DNA from 3 places in the Lactococcus sp. DD01 genome. Region 3 is predicted to be linked to each of the others. Evidence: predicted binding sites of a transcription regulator. Region 3 holds the regulator's gene; each other region holds the start of a gene.
The links. The regulator NrdR, encoded in region 3, represses ribonucleotide reductase genes. The targets are predictions, from matches to a motif close to ACACNATATATNGTGT.

Region 1 (7,222 bases), on a different contig from region 3:
TGGTCATTACTCAAGCTTTATCGCTGAAGGCACAAAGATGGATATGATGTACATGCCTGATGCTATCGATGCCATTGTTGACTTGATGAATGCACCTGCAGACAAATTAGTAAACCGTAATGCTTTTAATATTACTGCGATGAGTTTTGAGCCTGAAGAAATTGCTGCATCAATCAAAAAATTCATGCCAGACTTTACAATGGATTATGATGTAGATCCAGTCCGTCAAGGTATCGCAGACAGCTGGCCAAACTCTATCGATGCAACTTGTGCCAAAGAAGAATGGGGCTTCAATCCTAAATATGATTTAGATGCAATGACGAAAGAAATGCTTGAAAAACTTACAGAAAAATTAAAAAGCTAAAAACTAAGTTCATCCCATCACAAAATCTAAAATTATGTTAAAATAAGAGAGTAATCGGTTACAAGATTACTCTCTAATGCTGATGTTAGGAGTCAGCATTGTTATTATTAATCTTATCAAAAATTTATCTTTGAAAGAGGAGCTCTTATGGAACAAAAAAATGAAATGAAGCGAACGCTTGGTTTCTTCCCTGCCCTTACAACAGTAATGGGTACGGTTATTGGTGCAGGTGTATTCTTCAAGGCTGGACGAGTTGCGGAACTCACAGGCCAACCAGGATTGCACATATTGGTTTGGATACTTGGTGGTATCATTTCAATTTGTGGGGGATTAACTGCTGCAGAACTTGCTGCTGCTATCCCTGAAACAGGTGGGATGATTCGCTATATTCAACGTGGTTTTGGTAAACGTTGGTCATTTCTCTTAGGTTGGGCACAGTCTATTATCTATTTCCCTGCAAATATTGCAGCACTCTCTGTTGTATTTGGTACACAATTTTTAAATTTGTTTGGGATGAATGTGAGCGCAGCTAACACTGCAATAGTCGGTGTAATTGCAGCAATTACAGTTACCTTAATTAACTTCATTAGTTCTAAAGCTGCGGGAGGCCTTCAGTCCGTTACAACAGTGATTAAGTTAATTCCGATTGCCTTGATTGTTGTTGTTGGGTTACTTCGTCCTGGTGGTGTTGATTTCCAATTGCTTCCTATTACAGCAGGAGAAAACTTATCCTTGGCGTCTGCAATTGGTTCAGGTCTTTTAGCAACTATGTTTGCCTATGACGGTTGGATTTATGCTGGTAATATTGCCGGTGAAATGAAAAACCCTGCTAAACATTTGCCTCGTGCGATTATTCTTGGTATTGTTGCTATCATGTTTGTATATGTCTTTATCAATGCAGCTTATATTCGTACTTTAGGTATTCCAACCTTGATGGAAAATGATCCGAATCTCCCTGCTATTGTTGCCAATACAATTTTTGGTGGTATGGGAGGTAAACTTGTCACAATTGGTATCTTAATTTCTGTTTACGGTACAATTAATGGTTATTCAATGACAGGAATGCGTGCATCATACGCTTTGGCAACAGAGAAATCTTTCCCTTTCTGGAGAACGTTTAAAAAGCTCTCAGCGAGCGGCGTGCCCGTAAACTCAGGTATTCTGCAAGTTGCAATTGCAGCAATCATGTTAGTTGTAACAATGCTTTCAAGCGATGCTTTTGACTTCTTAACAAATATGTTGGTCTTTGTAATTTGGATTTTCTACACTATGGTTTTCATAACGGTCTTTATCTTACGTAAGCGCGAACCAGAATTAGTCCGTCCATATAAAGTACCACTTTATCCAGTTATTCCAATTATTGCAATCATTGGTGGTGTCTTCATCTTAGTCATGACCTTGATTAGTTCAGACTATATGAGTAACCAAGTTCCAGCCTTGGTTGGTGTTGTCTTTACTTTAATTGGTCTTCCTGTATACAACCATCTAGACAAGAAGTACCATCGTTAATATAGAAAAAAACTCCGAGTGTGGAGTTTTTCTTTTGGATCTGGAAGGAGAGCTTATTTTTTATCAGTATTTGCTTTTTAAAGTAAATTTGCTATAATTTGCTTATGAAAAAATTACTGGTATTGATTGACTTTCAAAATGATTTTATAGATGGTTCTTTGGGCACAAAAGAAGCGCAAGCTATTGTTCCAAGGGTTATTGAGAAGTTGGTGTCTTACGCTGAAAGTGAACGACTGGCTACACAAGATACACACTTTGAAGATTACCTAACAACTCAAGAAGGACAAAACTTGCCAGTAATTCACTGTCAAAAAGGTACTCAGGGTTGGGAAATACGTAAGGAAGCACAAGTTGGCTTTCAACGTGTGTTCGAAAAAAATATCTTTGGTTCAGTAGAGCTTGCAGAATATATCCGCAATGAGAATGTGGAGCAAGTGGAACTCATTGGTATCTGTACGGATATATGTGTGGTTTCAAATGCTTTATTGATTAAGTCATTTGCTCCAGAAGTAAAAATTACTGTTGATGCCTCATGTTGTGCGGGTGTAACTCCAGAAAGTCATCGTGCAGCTTTAGAAACAATGAAATCTTGTCAAATTAATGTGATTAATGACTAAAAAGAGCAAAAATAGCTCTTTTTTTATTTTTGGCCTCAACACTATATATAGTGTGCTTTCTTTTGTTTTCATAAAAAATGACACTAGATATAGTGGAAAAAGGAAAATTTATTTGATAGAATAGAAGCACAAGGAATTAAAAAATGGGGGAACGAAACAATGAAAATGGTTGAGGAAAGCACTGTTGTAACAGATCGAGAAATCAGTGTGATTAAGCGTGATGGTCGCTCCGTAAAGTTTGACAGCAGCAAAATTTTTGAGGCGTTGCAAAAAGCTGGGGACGAAATAGTACCTCCGGCTTCAGAGGAGCGTATAGCAGAAATCTGCGATCGTGTAGTGCACGAAATATTCACACGTTTTACGGATAATGTTAAGATTTATGAAATTCAAAGTATTGTGGAACATCTGTTGATGGAACTTGGTGAAACAAAGTGGGCGGAAGTTTACACAACTTATCGCACACAACGTGATCTTGAAAGAAGTAAGGCAACAGACATTAACTTTACCATCGAAAAATTGATCAACAAGGACCAAACGGTTGTCAATGAGAATGCCAACAAGGATAGCGATGTTTTCAATACACAGCGTGATTTAACTGCAGGTGCTGTTTCTAAAGCCATTGGTTTAAAGATGCTCCCTCCTCATGTAGCGAATGCCCACCAAAAAGGGGAAATTCATTATCATGACTTAGATTATTCTCCCTTCACAACGATGTCAAATTGTTGTTTGATTGACTTTAAAAATATGTTTGAAAATGGCTTTAAATTAGGGAATGCTCAAGTAGATTCACCTAAGTCCATTCAAACAGCAACTGCTCAAGCTTCACAAATTATTGCAAATGTAGCTAGCTCACAATACGGCGGCTGTTCATTTGACCGTGCTGATGAAATTTTAGCACCTTATGCAAAATTAAACTATGCGAAGCATTTAAAAGATGCGGAAGAGTGGATTGAGCAACCGGAAAAACGCGAAGCCTATGCTCAAGCAAAAACTAAAAAAGATATCTATGATGCGATGCAATCTTTGGAATATGAAATCAATACGCTTTTTACTTCAAATGGGCAAACACCTTTTGTTACAGTTGGTTTTGGTTTAGGAGAAGACTGGTATGCACGTGAAATCCAAAAAGCTATCCTGAAAGTCCGTATCGGAGGTTTAGGAAAAGAGCATCGTACAGCTATTTTCCCTAAATTAATTTTCACCTTGAAGCGTGGTTTGAATCTTGAAGTCGGTACGCCAAACTATGACATTAAAAACTTGGCACTAGAGTGTGCCACAAAGCGTATGTATCCAGATATCTTGTCTTATGACAAGATTGTCGAGTTAACAGGTTCATTTAAAGCAAGTATGGGATGCCGTAGCTTCCTTCATGGTTGGAAAGATGAAAAGGGCAATGAAGTAACTGCGGGCCGTAATAACCTCGGAGTAGTAACGGTAAACCTTCCACGTATTGCACTTGAAGCGGCAGGCGATAAAGAAAAGTTCTGGGAAATTTTTAATGAACGCATTGCCATTGCTAAGGATGCTTTGGTTTTCCGTGTTAACCGTACAAAAGAAGCCCAACCCAAAAATGCCCCTATACTCTTTATGAATGGGGCCTTGGGTCGCTTGAAAGCTGAAGATTCAGTCGATGAGCTTTATAAAAATGAACGTGCAACAGTTTCCCTTGGCTATATCGGCCTTTATGAAGTTGCAACAAGTTTCTATGGACCAACGTGGGAAAATAACAAGGAAGCAAAAGACTTTACTTTGGAAATCGTAAAACGTATGAACCAAGATTGTAAAGACTGGAGTAAAGAAACCGGTTATCATTTCTCTGTTTACTCTACACCAAGTGAAAGTCTGACAGACCGTTTCTGTCGTATGGATAAGGAGAAATTTGGTTCTGTTGCGGATATCACCGATAAAGATTACTATACGAACAGCTTCCATTATGATGTGCGTAAAAATCCAACTCCATTTGAAAAATTGGAATTTGAAAAAGATTATCCCGTTTATGCCAACGGAGGTTTTATCCACTATGCGGAATATCCAATGATTCAACAAAATCCTCGTGCACTTGAAGCCGTTTGGGACTTTGCTTATGATCGTATCGGCTATTTGGGAACAAATGCACCGATTGACCATTGTTATGAGTGTGGTTTCGAAGGAGACTTTACTGCGACTGAGCGTGGCTTTAAATGTCCCCAATGTGACAATGCTAACCCACAAACATGTGATGTGGTAAAACGAACATGTGGGTACCTAGGTAACCCTCAAGCTCGCCCTATGGTTCATGGCCGTCATAAAGAAATATCAGCGCGTGTCAAACATATGAATGGCTCTGTAGGTGTTCTTGAAGATGGCGAGAGCATTGACAGTGAAGCTGTAGATCATGCAAAGAGCAAGTTTGTAAAATAAAGTAAAAAGTGAATCTTAGGATTCATTTTTTTTTATGAAAAGATAAAAAAGCAGGGACAAATTTAAAATTTTAGTGAAAATTCAAGAATAATATTGACAGTGTTTAAGTTTTATTTTATAATTTTAATGCAACCGCTTTTTTACATTTGTAAAAGGCGCGTAAAAAATTACTTTGTCTTGTCCGCAGAGTGATAAAAAATTTTAAGGAGTAATATGGACACTAAAAAAATTAGATGGTTTACCGTCGCATTTATCGCCTTCAACATGGTTTGGGGCATGGGAAATGTGGTCAATAACTTCGCCCAGCAAGGGATCACAGTTGTTACCTCATGGATTTTGATTTTGGCGCTTTACTTTGTACCTTATGCACTTATTGTTGGGCAGTTAGGCTCAACTTTTAAAGACAGTAAAGGAGGCGTAAGTTCGTGGGTTGAACAAACTTCAACAAAACGTCTTGCCTACTATGCAGCCTGGACATATTGGGTTGTGCATATCCCTTATCTGGCCCAAAAACCTCAAGCTATTTTGATTGCCTTTGGTTGGATTGGTCGTGGAGATGGACAGCTTGTAAGTTTGATGTCTGTTCCGATGGTTGCCATCATTTCATTGATTATTTTCCTTCTCTTCCTCTGGCTCGCAACAAAAGGCTTAAACACGCTTAAAGTTATTGGGGGACTTGCAGGAACAGCAATGTTTGTCATGAGCTTGCTCTTTATCGTGATGGCTGTCAGCGTTCCTTTTATTGCAAAAGACTTTGCAATCGCAACGCCAGATATGGGAAATATCAACACGTATATCCCTAAATTCGACTTCAGTTACTTCACAACAATCTCTATGCTAGTCTTTGCGGTTGGTGGTGCAGAAAAAATTTCACCTTATGTCAACCAAATGAAGAGTCCTGCACGTGAGTTTCCAAAAGCAATGTTTATGCTTGCTGCAATGGTCGGTGTCTGTGCCGTTCTTGGCTCAGTTGCGATGGGTATGCTCTTTACAAGTGGTAACTTGCCTGATGACCTCATGGCCAATGGTGCCTATGCTGCCTTTCAAATGCTTGGCGAACACTATGGTATTGGCAATAGCCTGATGTATGTTTATGCCTTTACACAAGGTATCGGTCAAATTGCTGCGCTTGCCTTTTCAATAGATGCGCCATTGCGTATTTTGCTTGCGGATGCAGATCCACAATTTGTTCCAGCTTGGCTACGTAAAACGACTGCCAAAGGAACATTGATCAATGGTTTCGTATTGACAGGAATTTTGGTAAGTATCGTTATTTTGATGCCTTTGCTTGGAATAGGAAACATGAACGAATTGGTCAAATGGCTGACAAACTTAAACTCAGTGGTGATGCCAATGCGCTACATGTGGGTATTCTTCGCCTTTATCATGCTTAATCGTGCGATTAAACACTTTACTTCTGAATACAAATTTATCAAGCAAAAACGCTTGGCGATGTTTGCTGGTATCTGGTGTTTCTTGTTCACTTTAGTAGCATGTGTCCTTGGTATGGTACCAAAAGTAGATTTTGCTGCCGACCCTTCGGCTTGGTGGTTCCAATTGACTTCGAACATTTTGACACCAGTTGTCTTGATTCTTTTAGGGATGCTCCTTCCATTTATTGCGCGTCGTGAGCAAAAAAATCAAATGATTTAGTCTAAAAAGTAGTATAATAGAATGAGTAGTTTCGGAAGAAATTGCTCATTTTTTGATACGCTACTCTCATTGCCCTAAAGGGTCTAATGAGGAACGTCAAGCTTTATCAGGCTTGTCTGCATGATATCCTCTTCATTGTGATTAAGAGGATGAATTGTGAAATTTTAGATAAAATAGAGATAGGAGTAATGGCAGATGAATAATCCAAAACCACAAGAGTGGCTTGCTGCGGATTTGGAACAGGGCTATGTTTCAGATTATAAGCCTTTCAATTTTGTTGATGGAGAAGGTGTACGTTGCTCGCTTTACTTATCCGGCTGTAAATTCCACTGCGAAGGATGCTATAATCAAGCAACTTGGAATTTCCGTTACGGTAGTCCATATACAAAAGAATTAGAAGAAAGAATCATGGCTGACTTGAGCCAGTCTTATGTTCAGGGATTGACATTACTTGGTGGTGAGCCTTTCCTCAATACTGGCGTTGCTTTACCGCTGGTCAAACGTATACGCGCAGAACTTCCTGAAAAGGATATTTGGTCTTGGACGGGTTATACTTGGGAAGAGCTTCTACAAGAGGATGAAACCAAACTTGAGCTTTTGCGAAATATTGATATACTTGTTGACGGTCGCTTTAAACTCAGTAAGAAAAACTTATTGCTCCAATTTAGAGGCTCTTCAA
Region 2 (7,222 bases), on a different contig from region 3:
CCCCAAATCCTCTACGGTTAATTTACTAGCGACATTGCCTGCTTTGTGACCACCCATACCATCTGCTAAAAGAAAAAGACGATAACCTGCGCGGTTAACATAAGTGCCTGCAAAGTCTTGGTTGGCAGTACGTTTCATACCAATGTCTGATAAAATACTATATTCCACTTTTGCTCCTTATAAAAGAATTAAAGTTTTCTGAATTTCGCAATAAAGAAACCATCTGTATAGTACATTTCCGGTGTAATGAAAATACAACCGTCTGTGACAATATCTTCTTTTTCATGCGAAATTTCAACCTGTTCAAATTCTGGATGAGCCTCAAGGAACTTATTGACTACCTCAAAGTTTTCTTCATCAAAAATTGTGCAGGTACTGTAAACCATTATACCATTTTTCTTCAGCTTTTTCGAAGCACTGTCCAATATTCTCAGTTGGATTTCCTGTAAATTAAGAAAATCAGAGCTTTCTTTACGATAGCGAATATCAGGTTTGCGACGAATTAAACCAATACCCGAACACGGTGCATCAACCAATATGCGGTCAAAGTCCTCATCATCTGCAAAACGTTCTTCTAATTGTGTTGCATCGGCTTTGACTGTCGTAATTTTTTCCCACACGCCTTGACGTTCCGCATTGTCTTCAATGAGCTTTAGCTTGTGATCATATAAATCACAGGCTGTAACATGTCCTGTATCAAGATATTGAGCGATATGTGTTGTTTTACCTCCTGGGGCAGCACAGGCGTCAAGAACCCGTTCGCTTCCCTTTAAATCAAGTTGTGGGGCTACCAACTGACTTGTCTCATCCTGAATGGTCATTTTTCCTTCAATAAATGCTTGGCTATGAGCAAAATTACCATGGTCTGCCACACGGCCAACCGGCGAGAGTTCTGAAGGAACTGTGTCAGGAATAGTAACTTGAGGATCAATTATTCTGAGACTGGCTTTACTTGGTTTTTCTAAGCTCTCTAAAATCATTCCTGTACGTTTCCCACCAAACTGACGTACCATTTTATCCAAAAGAAGTTTCGGCATAGAATATTTGATTTCCCAAGTTTTTGGTTCTTCATTTCGGCGTTCTGACCGCATAAAATTACGTAAAACAGCATTAATAAAGTTTCCTGCTTGCTGTCCATCCTTACGTTTAGCTATCTTAACAGCCTCATCAACCGCAGCTGAAGTTGGCACTTTATCCATAAAAAGGATTTGATATATAGTCATTATCAAAAGCATCTTGGCCCAAGGTTTCGGTTGTTTTTTAAAGAACGGCTCTAGATACCACTCCAAAAGTTTTTCCTTGGACACTACACCATAGACCAAAGCCGTTACAAAATTACGATCTAAGTCCGAAAGTTGTACCTCACGTAACGTTCTATCTAAGGCGATATTCGCATACGCATCATTCCCAAAAATATCGTTAAGCACATCGAGTGCGACTTGTCTTGCATTACTTGCCAAATTGATCACCTATATTTACTTTCTGTCCTAAACCATTGAGGAAACTAACAATATCCATTTTGGGCTTTCCAGCCGGCTGTACTTCTAAAAGTTCTAAGGCACCAGAACCTGTTGCCACTACGAGCGATTTTTTTGTTTTGTCAATGATTTCGCCAGGCTGTCCGTGTTTGTCTGTGTCAATGGGACGACTATTGTAGATTTTGAAACGCCCTTCATTCCAGGTGGTATGTGCCACAGGGAAAGGATTCATACCGCGAATCTGATTAAAGATTTGACGATTCTTTTTTGTCCAGTCTATTTTTTCTTCTTCAGGACTAATGTTTGGAGAAAAAGTAGCTTGCGTTTCATCCTGTGCTTCTGGCTTGATTTCTCCTGCAACATAGAGAGGGAGTGTTTCAAGAAGAAGATCACGACCGACAACAGCTAATTTTTCAAACATTGTACCTACATTATCTTCTTCTAAAATCGGAGTAGAAGCTTTTGCAACCATATCGCCTGCATCCATTTTTCTAACCATCTCCATAATGGTCACGCCTGCTTCTTTTTCGCCATTCATAATTGCATAATGAATAGGTGCTCCGCCACGGTATTTAGGCAATAAAGACGCGTGAACATTTACCGCAAAAGCCATTGCATCAAGCAATTTCCCCGGCAAAAATTGTCCGAAGGCTGCCGTTACAATACCTGCACCTTGAGCGCCAAAGGCTAACAATTCTTCCATTTCAGGCGAACCAGATAATTTCTCTGGTTGTAAAATTTTCAAGTTAGCTTTCAATGCTAACTCTTTTACAGGTGTTTGTCGAAGTTCTTGCTTACGTCCCACCTTACGATCTGGTTGCGTCACCACAGCTAAAATATCATAACGTTGGCTATCAATTAATCCTTGCAAAACCGTTTGAGAAAACTGAGGTGTCCCCATAAATATGATTTTCGTTTTTGTCATAGTATTATTTTAACACGTTGTCTAAACCTTTTTCTTAATATTTCAAGTTCATGATAATTTCCTTGAACAGGTTACTCGTGCTCTTTATCCTCCTCTTTTATTTTTCATAAAAAATTTTTTCTTATCCTATAAAAAATCTGTGCCCTTTATTATAACATTTTCTTACCCCCTATTCCTTTTCGTACCCTTAATTATAGGCTTTCAACTTAGGATAACTCTTCTTTACGATAAAAAAGAAAAAAAGAGAGAAAATCAATACCTCTCTTTTTGTTATTTGTTCGCCCCGAAATGAATAAAAAATAAATAATAACTATATATATTTGCCGGTATAAGGTATAGTTTGAGCTTCCATAAAATCATATGTTTCTACTTGCTCAGCTTCGGTAAAGAAGGCGGTATTTCGCTCTGTGAGCATAATATTTCCCGGTACATCTTCCTCAAAACGTACTAAGAAAGTCGGTTTGCCTTTCGCAATCGCATAGCCTAATTCCCATGCAGTGCCCGAATCAGTATCCTGTCCATCATAGTCTAAGATGGCAACAATCACATCAGCAGCTTCAACTTCTTTAACATCGTTTTCCATCGTAGCTTTTGCCCACACTGGTGTAAATGGCTCAATATCCTCTGCTAATCCTTCTGGACGTTGGCAACGCATCGGACTAAAATAAGACGCTACTGTTTCATTACTTGCAAGTGCTGCTTCTAATTTTTTCACTTTTTGAATTTGACTCTCGCTGAAAAAGGGTGCTGCAAGATATACTTTTACTGCCTGTTCAAATGGCTTGTTCGGTTGTTTCAACAAGATGAACGGCTTCTAAAACTTCTAAAGATAACATTTCTTCTTTAGTTTGTTGTTGAATCATATTAAATAAAGGAAGATAAAAGTCTTTATCAATGAAAATAACTGGGCGAATTGCTGTTTGCCCAATACTCATTTCTGTCAAGAGTTGAAAAACTTCTTCCATTGTCCCAAATCCTCCAGGCAAAATAATAAATGCTTCTCCCAGATCAATCAACTTGCGCTTGCGTTCATCCATATTTTTGGCCAGATAGAGCTCTGTTGCATTTTGGCGAGGTGGTTCTAAAGGTAAAACCCCATCCGGGTAAACAGCAATAACTTGTCCTTTATTCTCTAGCACCGCATCTGATACAGCACCCATACATCCTTCTTGGGAACCTCCATAAACTAAGGTATGTCCACAACGCGTTATCGCTTCACCGAGTTTCTTGCTACGTAATAAATGTGTCGGATTTTTCCCATCACGAGCTGATAAGAAAACAGTCAGATTCATTTGTTGTTCTCCTTCTCAATTTCTGCGAGTTTATCTTTAATTTGTTCAAGGACAAACAATTTTGCTTCTTCATCCTCAACAAAATCATACTTATCGCCGTCAATCTGAATTTTAGGACAAATATCAAAATCCTCAAACCATTTTTCGTAACGCTTGTTTAACTCTTGATAATAGCCATACAATGAACTATCGTATTCCAATTGTTCAAATTCGCGTCCTCTTTTTTGGATACGTTCCAACATTTTTTCAAAAGATACACTTACATGAATCAATAAATCAGGGCGCTTTTTAAAAGTTAGCGTATTGATTTCCTCTAACATATTTTCCAGTAAAGCATCATAAACCTCTACTTCAATCTCTGTTGCTCGTCCCAAATCTGCATTCAGGTGAAAAAGCAAACTGTCCTCATAAATTGAACGATCAAGCACGTTATTGTTATGCGAAAGTGCTCTTTTAATCGAGTCAAATCTCTTATTTAAAAAATAGATTTGCAACAAGAAGGCATATTTTTGTGGATCTTGATAAAAGAGAGGCAAAACCTCATTATCATCTACACTCTCATAGAACGCCTCTGTTCCCAGCTCTTCTGCTAACATCTCTGTAAGTGAACTTTTGCCAGCTCCAATTGTTCCAGCTAATACTAACACTGCCATTTTTTCCTTCCTAACTTTTTGTATTCTTACTCCCAGAATACTATTTGAAAAGGTTCATTGAGCTCATGAACACACTTTTTTTGTTCAAAATCGCCCCAACGCACAAACACAACATGTAGTGGTTAAAGGCATTTTTAATTATAACACAACACAACATATAGTGCTAACTTTAAAAATGTAAGCAATGAAAACCTGATAAAATTCAGACAATGTTCCACAAAAAAAACGACAAGTAGCTTGTCATTTTTATACAAAACTTTGGGGTTCACTATCGATAAGAACTCTAACATCTTTATTTTCACGTTTTTGTGTTAAATCAAGGACCTGATTTAAGACTTCTTCCAGTTGCTCCTCAAAACGATACTTCACCAGTATCTGATAATGATAAAGATTATGTGTTCGTGCAATAGGTTTTGGAGTTGGTCCTAATATTTTAGCCTTCTCTGATAAACTGGCCTTAATTATGCTTGCTATCTCATAAGCTTTTTTTGCAACTGTATCCTCATCCTTATGACTAACTAAGATCTGAACCGTAAAATAATAGGGCGGATAAGAAAGTTGTTGCCTGTAATACATCTCTTGACGGTAGAAGGCTTCATAATCTTGATCAGCAACAAGTTTAACCGCATAGTGACCTGGATTAAATGTTTGGATGATAACTTCACCTTTTTTATCCGCACGCCCAGCACGTCCTGCAACTTGCATGAGCAGCTGAAAACTGCGCTCACTTGCCCGAAAATCGGGGAGATTTAAACCAGTGTCCGCATTAATCACACCGACCAGTGTCACATTAGGAAAATCCAGTCCCTTCGCAATCATTTGTGTTCCTAAAAGTACATCTGCCTCATGATGACCAAATTTCTTTAAAATTTTCTCATGGGCATTTTTTGTTTTTGTTGTATCTACATCCATACGTAAAATGCGGATTTCTGGTAGAAGTTTTTCTAATTCTTCTTGAACCTTCTGCGTACCTGAGCCATAATACCGTATTTTTCGACTTTGACAGCTCGGACATGTTTGTGGAATCCCCTCTTGATGACCACAATAATGGCAATTCAAAGTTTTTGTATCCATATGAAGGGTCAAAGAAATATCACAGTTCGGGCATTCAACAACAAAACCACAATCTCTACACATCACAAAAGAACTATAACCCCGACGGTTAAGCATCAAGATTACTTGTTCATTTCGCTCAATTTTTTCGCGAATTTTTTGTAGTAAAATATCTGAGAAATTGGCCGACTTATCACTAAGGTTATTACGCATATCTACGATTTGAACTTCAGGTAGGAAAGCTTGGTCATTAGCTCGATGTGTGAGTGTCAATAAATGATAAACATTTCGCTGAGCACGTGCTCGGCTTTCGAGACTAGGGGTCGCTGAACCGAGAACTAACCGTGCATGATGATATTGTGCACGTAATAAGGCAATATCTCTGGCATGGTAACGTGGGCTTGAATCTTGCTTGTAGCTTGTTTCATGCTCCTCATCAATAATAATAACCCCAATATTTTCTAAAGGTGCGAAGATAGCGGAACGCGCCCCCACAACAACCTGAGCTCGTCCTTCCTTTATCTTACGCCATTCGTCATATTTTTCACCGTCCGAAAGTCCCGAATGCATAATCGCAACTTTTTCCCCAAAGCGCGCAATAAAACGATTAGACATTTGTGGTGTTAGAGAAATCTCAGGCACCAGCATAATTGCAGTTTGTCCCTTTTCCAAAAAATGTTCAATAACCTGTAAATAAATTTCTGTCTTTCCTGATCCTGTAATTCCTTCCAGTAAAAAGGGCTTTTCTGCAGAAGAAACAATGGCCTCAAAGGCAAGTTGCTGCTCATGATTCAAAACTTTTGCTTTATCAGGAACGACAGCTTCAAAAACAGTCGCTGTTCTTGAAATCTCTTTTTCAGTCACCTCAACAAGTTCATTTTCTATAAAATACTTGATGATAGCCGAAGAAAATGGTAAGTCTTTTTGACGCACACTTGCTTCTTGGTTTAAAAGATAATCTTTCAATTCTGCTCTTTTTTTGGCCGCTTTGCCAATCTCAAAGGTAGCCAATTTAGCATTAGCCTTTAAATACTTTTCTGTTTTCTTATTTTCTTTTGACTTTGCAGAGTAATTAACGGATAACTTTCCTGACTTGACATCTTTTAATGCTCGGACTTTTTGACTTTCACTAAGCGCGCTCCATTTGGTTTGAATGCCTTCTTGATTAGTCAAAATCTTATCATAGCTTGAATTCAATAAATTAGGCAACATGGCTTTAAGGCAAGAAATTTTGTAAGAAAAGACAGTATGGCGCATTTCATCTGCCAAGCGGAGTTGTTCCTTTGTCAAAACAGGCTCTAAGTCGAGCAGCTCCGCTATTTCTTTGAGTCCCTCTTCTTCCTCATCTACACTTTCAATAATAATTCCTTGAACCAGCCGATTGCCTTTACCAAAGGGAACATGAACGCGCATTCCTGGCTCAATCATCTCTTGCAATTCTGTAGGAATAGCATAGGAGAACGGTTTGTCTGTCTGCATCAGAGGAACATCTACAATAATTCGTGCTGTTTTTTTGAACATTTTTCTCCTCTGCTTACTTCTTCTGTATCTAAATATAGTAATTTAATTATAGCAAAAAGAGCTAACCGAATGTCAACTCTGAATTTGGGATAAAGAAAAACTTCCAAAGATTTTCTATATAAAATAAATCTTTGAAAGCTGGTACCATTTCTTATTCAGCTGCAGCTGCAGCTGCTTTAGCTGCACGATTACCTTTTTGTTTTGCTTCTTCTTCGGCTTCTTCTTTCGCGATTTGTTCGCGGATAAGTTTTTCAGCCATTTTTTGTTGAAGACGTTCTAATTCACGTTTTTCTTTCAATG
Region 3 (7,222 bases):
GTCGAAAAGATAATATCATAAGAAAAAGCAGGAATTTTGTCCAAATCAGAGACGACTGTACTCAGGATAAAAGTCATGCTGGGAAACATATTTTCCAATCGTTTACGCATAATTAAACTTGAGCTTATACCGTTTACACATAAGACAATAGCACGAAAACTTTGTGTATACTTTTTTTTATAAATTTCTCCACCAAAGAGAATGACAAAGTAGGCGCGTTCCGCTTCGGAAATTTCTCCACAAGCCTCGTGTAATGGTGATAAAGCAAGGTCCATTAATTCAAACAGAGAGGAATAATCTGTTTTTATTTTGTCCAAAAGAACATTCTCTATTTCGAAGTGGTATTTCAGTCGAAAATAGGCAGGAACCAGATGGGCACGTAAGGCAGCGAAGGTTTTTGTAAAATCTTCAAACTGAACCGCTGCAAGTTTCATTACATTTTCCATAATCTCAAAGCCAATACGATAAAGAAAATCAAAACCAGACTTTTCAAAGTTGCCATCACTCATGCCAATCAGTAATGCTTCAACTTCCAGTACATCTTCCTGAAATAGATCTGTTTCTCCAAGATGTGATTGAAGTAAAGCAAGGTATATCAGCATCGGAAGATACCGACTATGGATAACCTGTACACTTAATTCAGCAATTAAGCGACTGATTTGCTGTTCTACTTGGTGTATAAAGAGGGGTTTTTTAAGATTGAGATGCTTCGACAAAACATAGTAATCACTCTCTTCATGGAGTTCTTGTAAGAAACGCCAGGTCGTTTTACGTAATTCTTTCGATGCCCCTTGGAGGTAAAAGCCTAACTTGCGTGAGTATTCTAGACGTATGTTTTCGTTATCTAGCTGCTGACGCAACTTTTTAATATCAGATAAGACAGTATTTCGACTTACATTTAAAAGGGACTGAAAATCACTGATGGCTAATATTGAACGTTTAGAAAAGCAAAGTAAATAAATCAGGAGTTGACGCTTCTCTTCACTCAATGTTAGTTCATATTCTTCGATATTAAAGCGAATTTCTTCGAAACTTTCTAGTTTTTCAGGAATCGCTAATACATTATTGGTAAATTCTAGCGGTCTTTGATTTTTATCTTGCAATATTTGATTTAATTCGACAAGTTGTCTCTGAAATTCAGGGCTTTTGAGTCCAGTAACTTCGAGTATTTTATCGAGTTTCCAGAAACGTCTTTCTGAAAATAGTAGGATATCTAAGTTATAACTAAGCATCTTTTTTCCTCACAATTAAATTATAGCCTAATTTTTGCTTCGAAATTAAGCTGTTGGGTCCAAAACAAGAAAACGTTTTCTTTAGTAATTGGACTCTTCTTTAAAAATTTTTTTAATTTAAAAACCGCTTTGAGCTAAAGCGGTTTTTAAATTAAATGGTCAATTCTGATAGGCTATTTTAAAATAAAAAGTCTTGAATCTTCCAAGACTTAGACAATCTCAATTCCATGTAAAGCGGCAAAGAAAGCTGCTTGACTTAGATTAACTTTAATGTTTTTAGCCAGTTCAGGACTCACGTCAAGGCGCTCAAAGGTGTTACTTGAAAAATCAATTCCGGATAAAGCAGTTTCCCAGAAATTCGTAAGCTCCAAGTCGTTCCCTTCAAAGCGTACCTGCTTAAATTGACTAGCAATAAATAGACTTTCTTTCATCATACTGTCTGCAAAGAGCACGTTCTTCAAGCGCGCACTTGAAAAATTAACGTAATTAAGCAAACAATCCTGAAATTGGACATCCTGCAAAAAAGCATTGGTAAATTCAGTACCTAGCAATTTACAATCTTTAAAAATACAACGATAAAAGCCAAATTTAGAAAAGATAAGGTTAGAAAAATCACACTTTTCAAAAACACAATCCGTAAATTCTAAATCGGCAGTCACATCTAACTCAAAATTGATATTTTGTAGACGACAGCCACTGAAAAGTTGTCGTTCCTCTAAATAGATTTCTTGATTTTTCAACTCTACTTGGTAGGCTTCATTATCTTCAAGGGCAGTAAAATCGACAACTTCTAACTCAGTAGGAAGCTTTGGTGAAAGAATTTTCTTCATAAAAGTCCTTTTTCTTTAAGATTCTCTGTTGAAGCTTTTAGCTCTGGTTTTCCCCATTGATCAACCATTCGACTTGACCATGTGGAATTGAGACGACGTGAACCAGCATAATCATCTTGAACTTTATCATAGGCGCGCAGTACTTCTTCATCTTGTGGAATATACTTCTCAGGAAATACAACAGCTTCATAAGGTAATCTAGGTTTTACTGGATTTACACGTGCAGGTTTTCCAAGAGCCACAGCAAAAATCGGATAAGTGTAATCAGGCAAGTTTAATATCTCAGAAATTTCTCGTGCTTGATCACGAATTAAACCGACCATTACACCGCCATAACCAAGAGACTGAGCAGCAAGTAATGTATTTTGACCAGCTACTGCAGCATCGACTGAAGTAATAAGGAGCGATTCTACACCTTCTGGTTGAAACTCACCACCGTTCATTTCGACTGCTATTTTAGCTCGATTAAGATCTCCAACAAAAACCAAAAAAGCAGCACAATTTTTAATTGCTTTTTGGGGCTGTTGGGCAAAAATAGCATCTTTTTGTTCCTGAGATTGCACAAGAATCACCGAATAAGATTGAAAGTTTTTCCAGTTTGGTGCTGCACGTCCCGCATCAACAATCGTTTTTAATACATGTTCTGGAATTTTTTCATCCGTAAAATTACGTACTGAACTATGTTGCATCATCAGATCAATTGTCTCATTCATGTCGGCGATTTACTCCTTCTAAACGAACTTCAGACGCTAAATACTTCACACGCTCCATGACACGTTTTGCTGGCCAGATTTCATCTGCTTTTTTAGTCTCAGCCAAATGTAACTCAAGCTCTGTCATATTTAAATTTGATGTGAAAAATGTCGGAAGATTTTCTTGCATACGATGCTGTAAAATAACTTGCAGAATACTATCGCGTACCCAGGCATTATTGAGTTCGGCACCAATATCATCTAAGACCAAGACTTCAACTTTTTTAATTTCGTTGACCCAATATTTCGCATTGTCAAAATCAAGGTCAGAAATAAAGGTTGGATAGTGTAATAAAGTGGTAGAAATGCCTTTTTTCGAGAGCTCATTTGCCATTGCGGCCATAATAAAGGATTTACCTACGCCAAAGTCACCATAAATATAAATCCCTTTTTCTTGGGGAAAGTTGTCGATAAAGTTTTCCATTTTCCGAAACAAGTCAAATTGATTTTGATTGTCTGTGAAGACATCTGCATAAAAATCTATTTGCTTCATCTCTTTAGGTAAACCAATGATTTGAACACGACGCAATTGATTGCTGACTTCTTGACGATGAGCTAATTCTGCTGTGGTTTGATAGGAAACATCTGCGTAACCATGATTCATAATCAAGACAGGTTCATAGCCATCAGCTGCCCTTTTTTCATGTTCTTCAAATTTTTTTCGCTCTTTAACAAATTCATAAAACTTTGAATAGCTACGCTGTACTTCATCTTCAGTCATTTGATTTTCAGAAATAAAAGCTTGAACTTGTTCATTTTTCATCACTTCAGCAACGAGCTTGTCAAAATTTCCACGTACATCTGGGCGCTTACTCAAAAGTTCTCCAATTGATTCCATGCTCAATTCTCCTTCTTATCCTTACGGCGGGAAGCCTTATATTGTTCGAACTTGGCAATATCTTCTGCACTGGTCGTGTTTACATAGCTGGCATTGGACCATTGAGGCGCTTTTTTGACCAGCTTACCTGGGTTTTTATAATTTTTATTACTTTTTTGCTTTTGTTCTGCTTGCTGCTGACGTTCCAGTATTCTTTTCACTGCGGTTTCCGCATTGTATACTTTATGGCGCAGCCAATCATTTGCCAGAGTATTGACAAATCGAGCATTGAGACTCGCATTCCCTTGTTGAATCAAGACATAGTGTATCAAAATATTTTGTACTTGATCAGTAATATTTTGCTTGTCTAAATTATTCAAAATCTTCAGTTCTTCTTGCGAAGCAAAACCACCAGCTTGTTGTTTAAGCTTGTTTAAAAAATCACGCGGGGAAACTTCTTTACTAATAACAATCAAATCTTGAAAACCTTTAGGAAATTCCGATAAGGCAGGCAAAGGTTCCGATTTCCCAGCAAGCATTCTTGTTAAGTTAGCTGTATTTAAAGTCTTATCAGCATTGGCAGTTTGCTCAGCTGCTTTAAATAATTCATACCAGTTAAGATCAAATTTTTCCGCCAAACCATAGAGAGTCAAGATATCCTGATTTTCATTTGCAAAAGTCAAATGTTGGTTTTCCATAATGCTCTTAAAAGAGTTCAAGTCAAATTTTTCTGCTTGAACGACTGTCTGAGTCGGTTCAAATTTCACAGCATAAACTTCATGAAATTTTTTTGTAATTTCCAAAGCATCCGGTTCATGTTTTTTTGCCAAAGCTTTAACTTTATTTTCCCCAATACGTGAAATCAACAATTGCTTATAAAATTCGTCTGCTAAAAATTCTTCAAAAGTTAAAGGACTTTTTACCTCCATAAGATAGCCCGGTTGTTGGTCAAATACCCGCACGAGCCCAATCCCTGAAAGTTTATCTAAAGCTTCAATAAAAGGATTGAGACCAAAATCAAGATACTCTAAAAAAATGAGAAATCTTGCCCGTCGAAAAAACGCGCAAGAGTTGATAAAGCCCAAAAGCATCTCGCCCAATAATGGGCAAGTAAAGTAGCGAAAAAGTATCAGCATCAAAGCTGATTTTTCCTCGATTTAGAATAGAAAATGAATCGCCTGGTCTCATAGTTCATCCTTTTATTTCTCTTTTATAGAACCGTTAGTCTTTTTTCGTAATCTTTTTAAGTAAATCTTCGATTTCACTCACATCTTTGAAGGAACGGTACACACTTGCAAAACGAACATAGGTAATATCATCCAAATCCATTAATTCTTCCATAACAAATTCGCCGATAACTTCGGTACGTACTTCATTTTTCTCTAAGCGGCGTACTCTCTGTTCGACACGATCAACCAATTTTTCAATAGATTCACTCGTCACTGGTCGCTTACGGGCACTGCGCACTATTCCAGTAATAATTTTATCACGATTAAAAACTTCACGGGTTTCGTCACGTTTTATGACCAAAAGTGGCATTTCTTCAATCCGCTCAAAAGTTGTGAAACGGTTTCCACAATTTTCACATTCACGTCGACGACGAATCATATTATCAGCTTGACGTGAATCTACTACTCGTGACGATTCAGATTGACATTTTGGACATCTCATAGCTTAACCTCTCTTTGGGAATTTTGCTTCTAAACGGTAAATCACTTGCCCCTTGCTTGAGAATTTTGCTTCATACTCTGTCATTACATTGACTTTGGCAAATTCTTCATCTGCGTGCAAGTCTAACCAGACTTTTTCTAAAATCATACCATATTGACTCATACTTGCCAATGAATATTCAAATAGACCACGGTTATCTGTTTTAAAGTGGACTTCACCTTCTGGTGGCAAGATTTGTTCATAAGTTTCTAAAAATGACTTATAAGTCAAACGGCGTTTTTCATGACGTGTTTTTGGCCACGGATCACTGAAGTTCAGATAAACACGCGAAACTTCAGCATCCTCGAAGTATTCGGTTAATGCTGCGCCATCAACCAACATCATTTGTACATTAGGTAGGTTGGCTTCCAAAGCCTTGTCTAAAGCGTGAGATAAGACGGATAGTTGCATATCAATCGCAATATAATTAATCTCTGGGTTTTGAGCAGCCATGCCTGTGATAAAACCGCCCTTACCACATCCAACTTCAATATGAATGGGATGATCATTTCCAAAACGCTCTGCCCAACGTCCTTTAAAGTCTGCTGGATTTTCTACAACAACATGTGCGTTACTTTCTAAGTGTTCCGCAGCGCCTTTACGATTTCTTACGCGCATTTTTTCTCCTATTTTTTGAAAAAATAAGAAGGCAAGCCTCCTATTTTTATTTTCTAAGTTTTAAAATAAACGGCAAAAATTTTGAAAACGCGCAATTTCTTGCTCTGTTTCCTTAATTTGCTCTCTTGCCATATATTCTGAAATCTGACGTAGGAAAGAAAGTTTTCCATACCAGATTAATTCATGTTCTATATTTTTAGCTGTTTTATAGCCTGCTTGATGGAGCCACTCTTCCCAGTTTTCTGGTTTGATATAGTGTGTTAGAACATGTGCTATATCCACTAAAGGGCTACTTAAAAGAACTGTATCCCAATCTACGAGATAAACTTTATCACTTTCATCGTCAACCAACCAGTTTTTATGGTTCACATCACCATGAACAACTGTGATATCATCTTCCTTTAATTCTGGAAGATTTTCTGAGAGTTCCACAACGACATTTGAGAGAAACCCATTGGTTTCAAAGATTGAACTTTTACTCAGTACTTGCTCCAAAAGATCAGCTGGAAGCATGACTTCGTTATCTAACTTTTTACAGGCTTCAATAAGCTTTTCGCTTTGATGCAAATGCCGCAAAATTTCACCAATACGTGAATCATTCATTTCATATGGTTTCAACGTATGGCCATTAATCCAAGGTTGAGCAGCTAACATGTCACCTTCTGCTGTACGCTTCGTCCATAAGACTTGTGGCGTAATACCTTCAAGATACACACTTGTCAAAAAAGGGCTACAATTTTTTTTAATAAAAACACGCTTATTGTCGCTTTCGCCAACAAAAGCATTTCCTGAACCACCTTTGACAGGCATCATTGATAGGCTTGAAGATGTCATATTTACTCCTTTCTTTGGATTTTTATATTCTTATGTTTGAGAAGCTTTTTATGTAACCTACTTGGTGAATGCAGCGGCTCCGTAGAAGACCAAGCAAACACTAGATATTGTTGCAGTTAGTTACATGAGCACTCACTACTAGAAAACTTCACAAATAAACAAATTATTTATTTGGATAGTGAATCAAAATTGTTTGAGTCAAGATGTCAGCATATTGATAAGACTCTGTTGTTTTTGGACCACGTGCTGGAATATTTTCAATAACAAAGTGTGTGGCATAAGTCTCAATCAAGTTGACTTTATGACGATTTTCACGTTTACGTCCAAATTGTGATGTAATTTCAATGGTTTGACCAACATGTTCTTCAACTTGTTTTCTGATATCTACGATTTTTCCTACTTCTTGGCTTTGATTTTGGTTATCCATTT

Region 1: a site for NrdR is predicted at 2,529-2,544, ahead of nrdD (anaerobic ribonucleoside-triphosphate reductase). Genes of this name have one in related genera too.
Region 2: a site for NrdR is predicted at 4,455-4,470, ahead of LACDD01_RS08765 (deoxynucleoside kinase). Genes of this name have one in related genera too.

What each region holds. Positions count from the first base shown of each region.
Region 1 covers NZ_KQ968940.1:18,589-25,810, forward strand. Annotated here, with positions in the region: gene LACDD01_RS07915 (L-threonine 3-dehydrogenase) at 1-364, shown strand, start outside; gene LACDD01_RS07920 (APC family permease) at 512-1,873, shown strand; gene LACDD01_RS07925 (cysteine hydrolase family protein) at 1,978-2,490, shown strand; gene nrdD (anaerobic ribonucleoside-triphosphate reductase) at 2,650-4,890, shown strand; gene LACDD01_RS07935 (APC family permease) at 5,104-6,543, shown strand; gene nrdG (anaerobic ribonucleoside-triphosphate reductase activating protein) at 6,739-7,222, shown strand, end outside.
Region 2 covers NZ_KQ968940.1:190,444-197,665, reverse strand. Annotated here, with positions in the region: gene LACDD01_RS08790 (Stp1/IreP family PP2C-type Ser/Thr phosphatase) at 1-168, opposite strand, end outside; gene rsmB (16S rRNA (cytosine(967)-C(5))-methyltransferase RsmB) at 189-1,460, opposite strand; gene fmt (methionyl-tRNA formyltransferase) at 1,450-2,403, opposite strand; gene LACDD01_RS08775 (nucleoside 2-deoxyribosyltransferase) at 2,714-3,202, opposite strand; gene LACDD01_RS08770 (LOG family protein) at 3,177-3,695, opposite strand; gene LACDD01_RS08765 (deoxynucleoside kinase) at 3,692-4,348, opposite strand; gene LACDD01_RS08760 (primosomal protein N') at 4,595-6,922, opposite strand; gene rpoZ (DNA-directed RNA polymerase subunit omega) at 7,074-7,222, opposite strand, start outside.
Region 3 covers NZ_KQ968939.1:51,946-59,167, reverse strand. Annotated here, with positions in the region: gene LACDD01_RS00280 (BglG family transcription antiterminator) at 1-1,232, opposite strand, end outside; gene LACDD01_RS00275 (pentapeptide repeat-containing protein) at 1,442-2,062, opposite strand; gene LACDD01_RS00270 (NADPH-dependent oxidoreductase) at 2,059-2,775, opposite strand; gene dnaI (primosomal protein DnaI) at 2,768-3,652, opposite strand; partial or broken gene LACDD01_RS00260 (DnaD domain protein) at 3,655-4,819, opposite strand; gene nrdR (transcriptional regulator NrdR) at 4,853-5,302, opposite strand; gene trmB (tRNA (guanosine(46)-N7)-methyltransferase TrmB) at 5,306-5,959, opposite strand; gene LACDD01_RS00245 (phosphotransferase family protein) at 6,020-6,793, opposite strand; gene LACDD01_RS00240 (Veg family protein) at 6,957-7,220, opposite strand.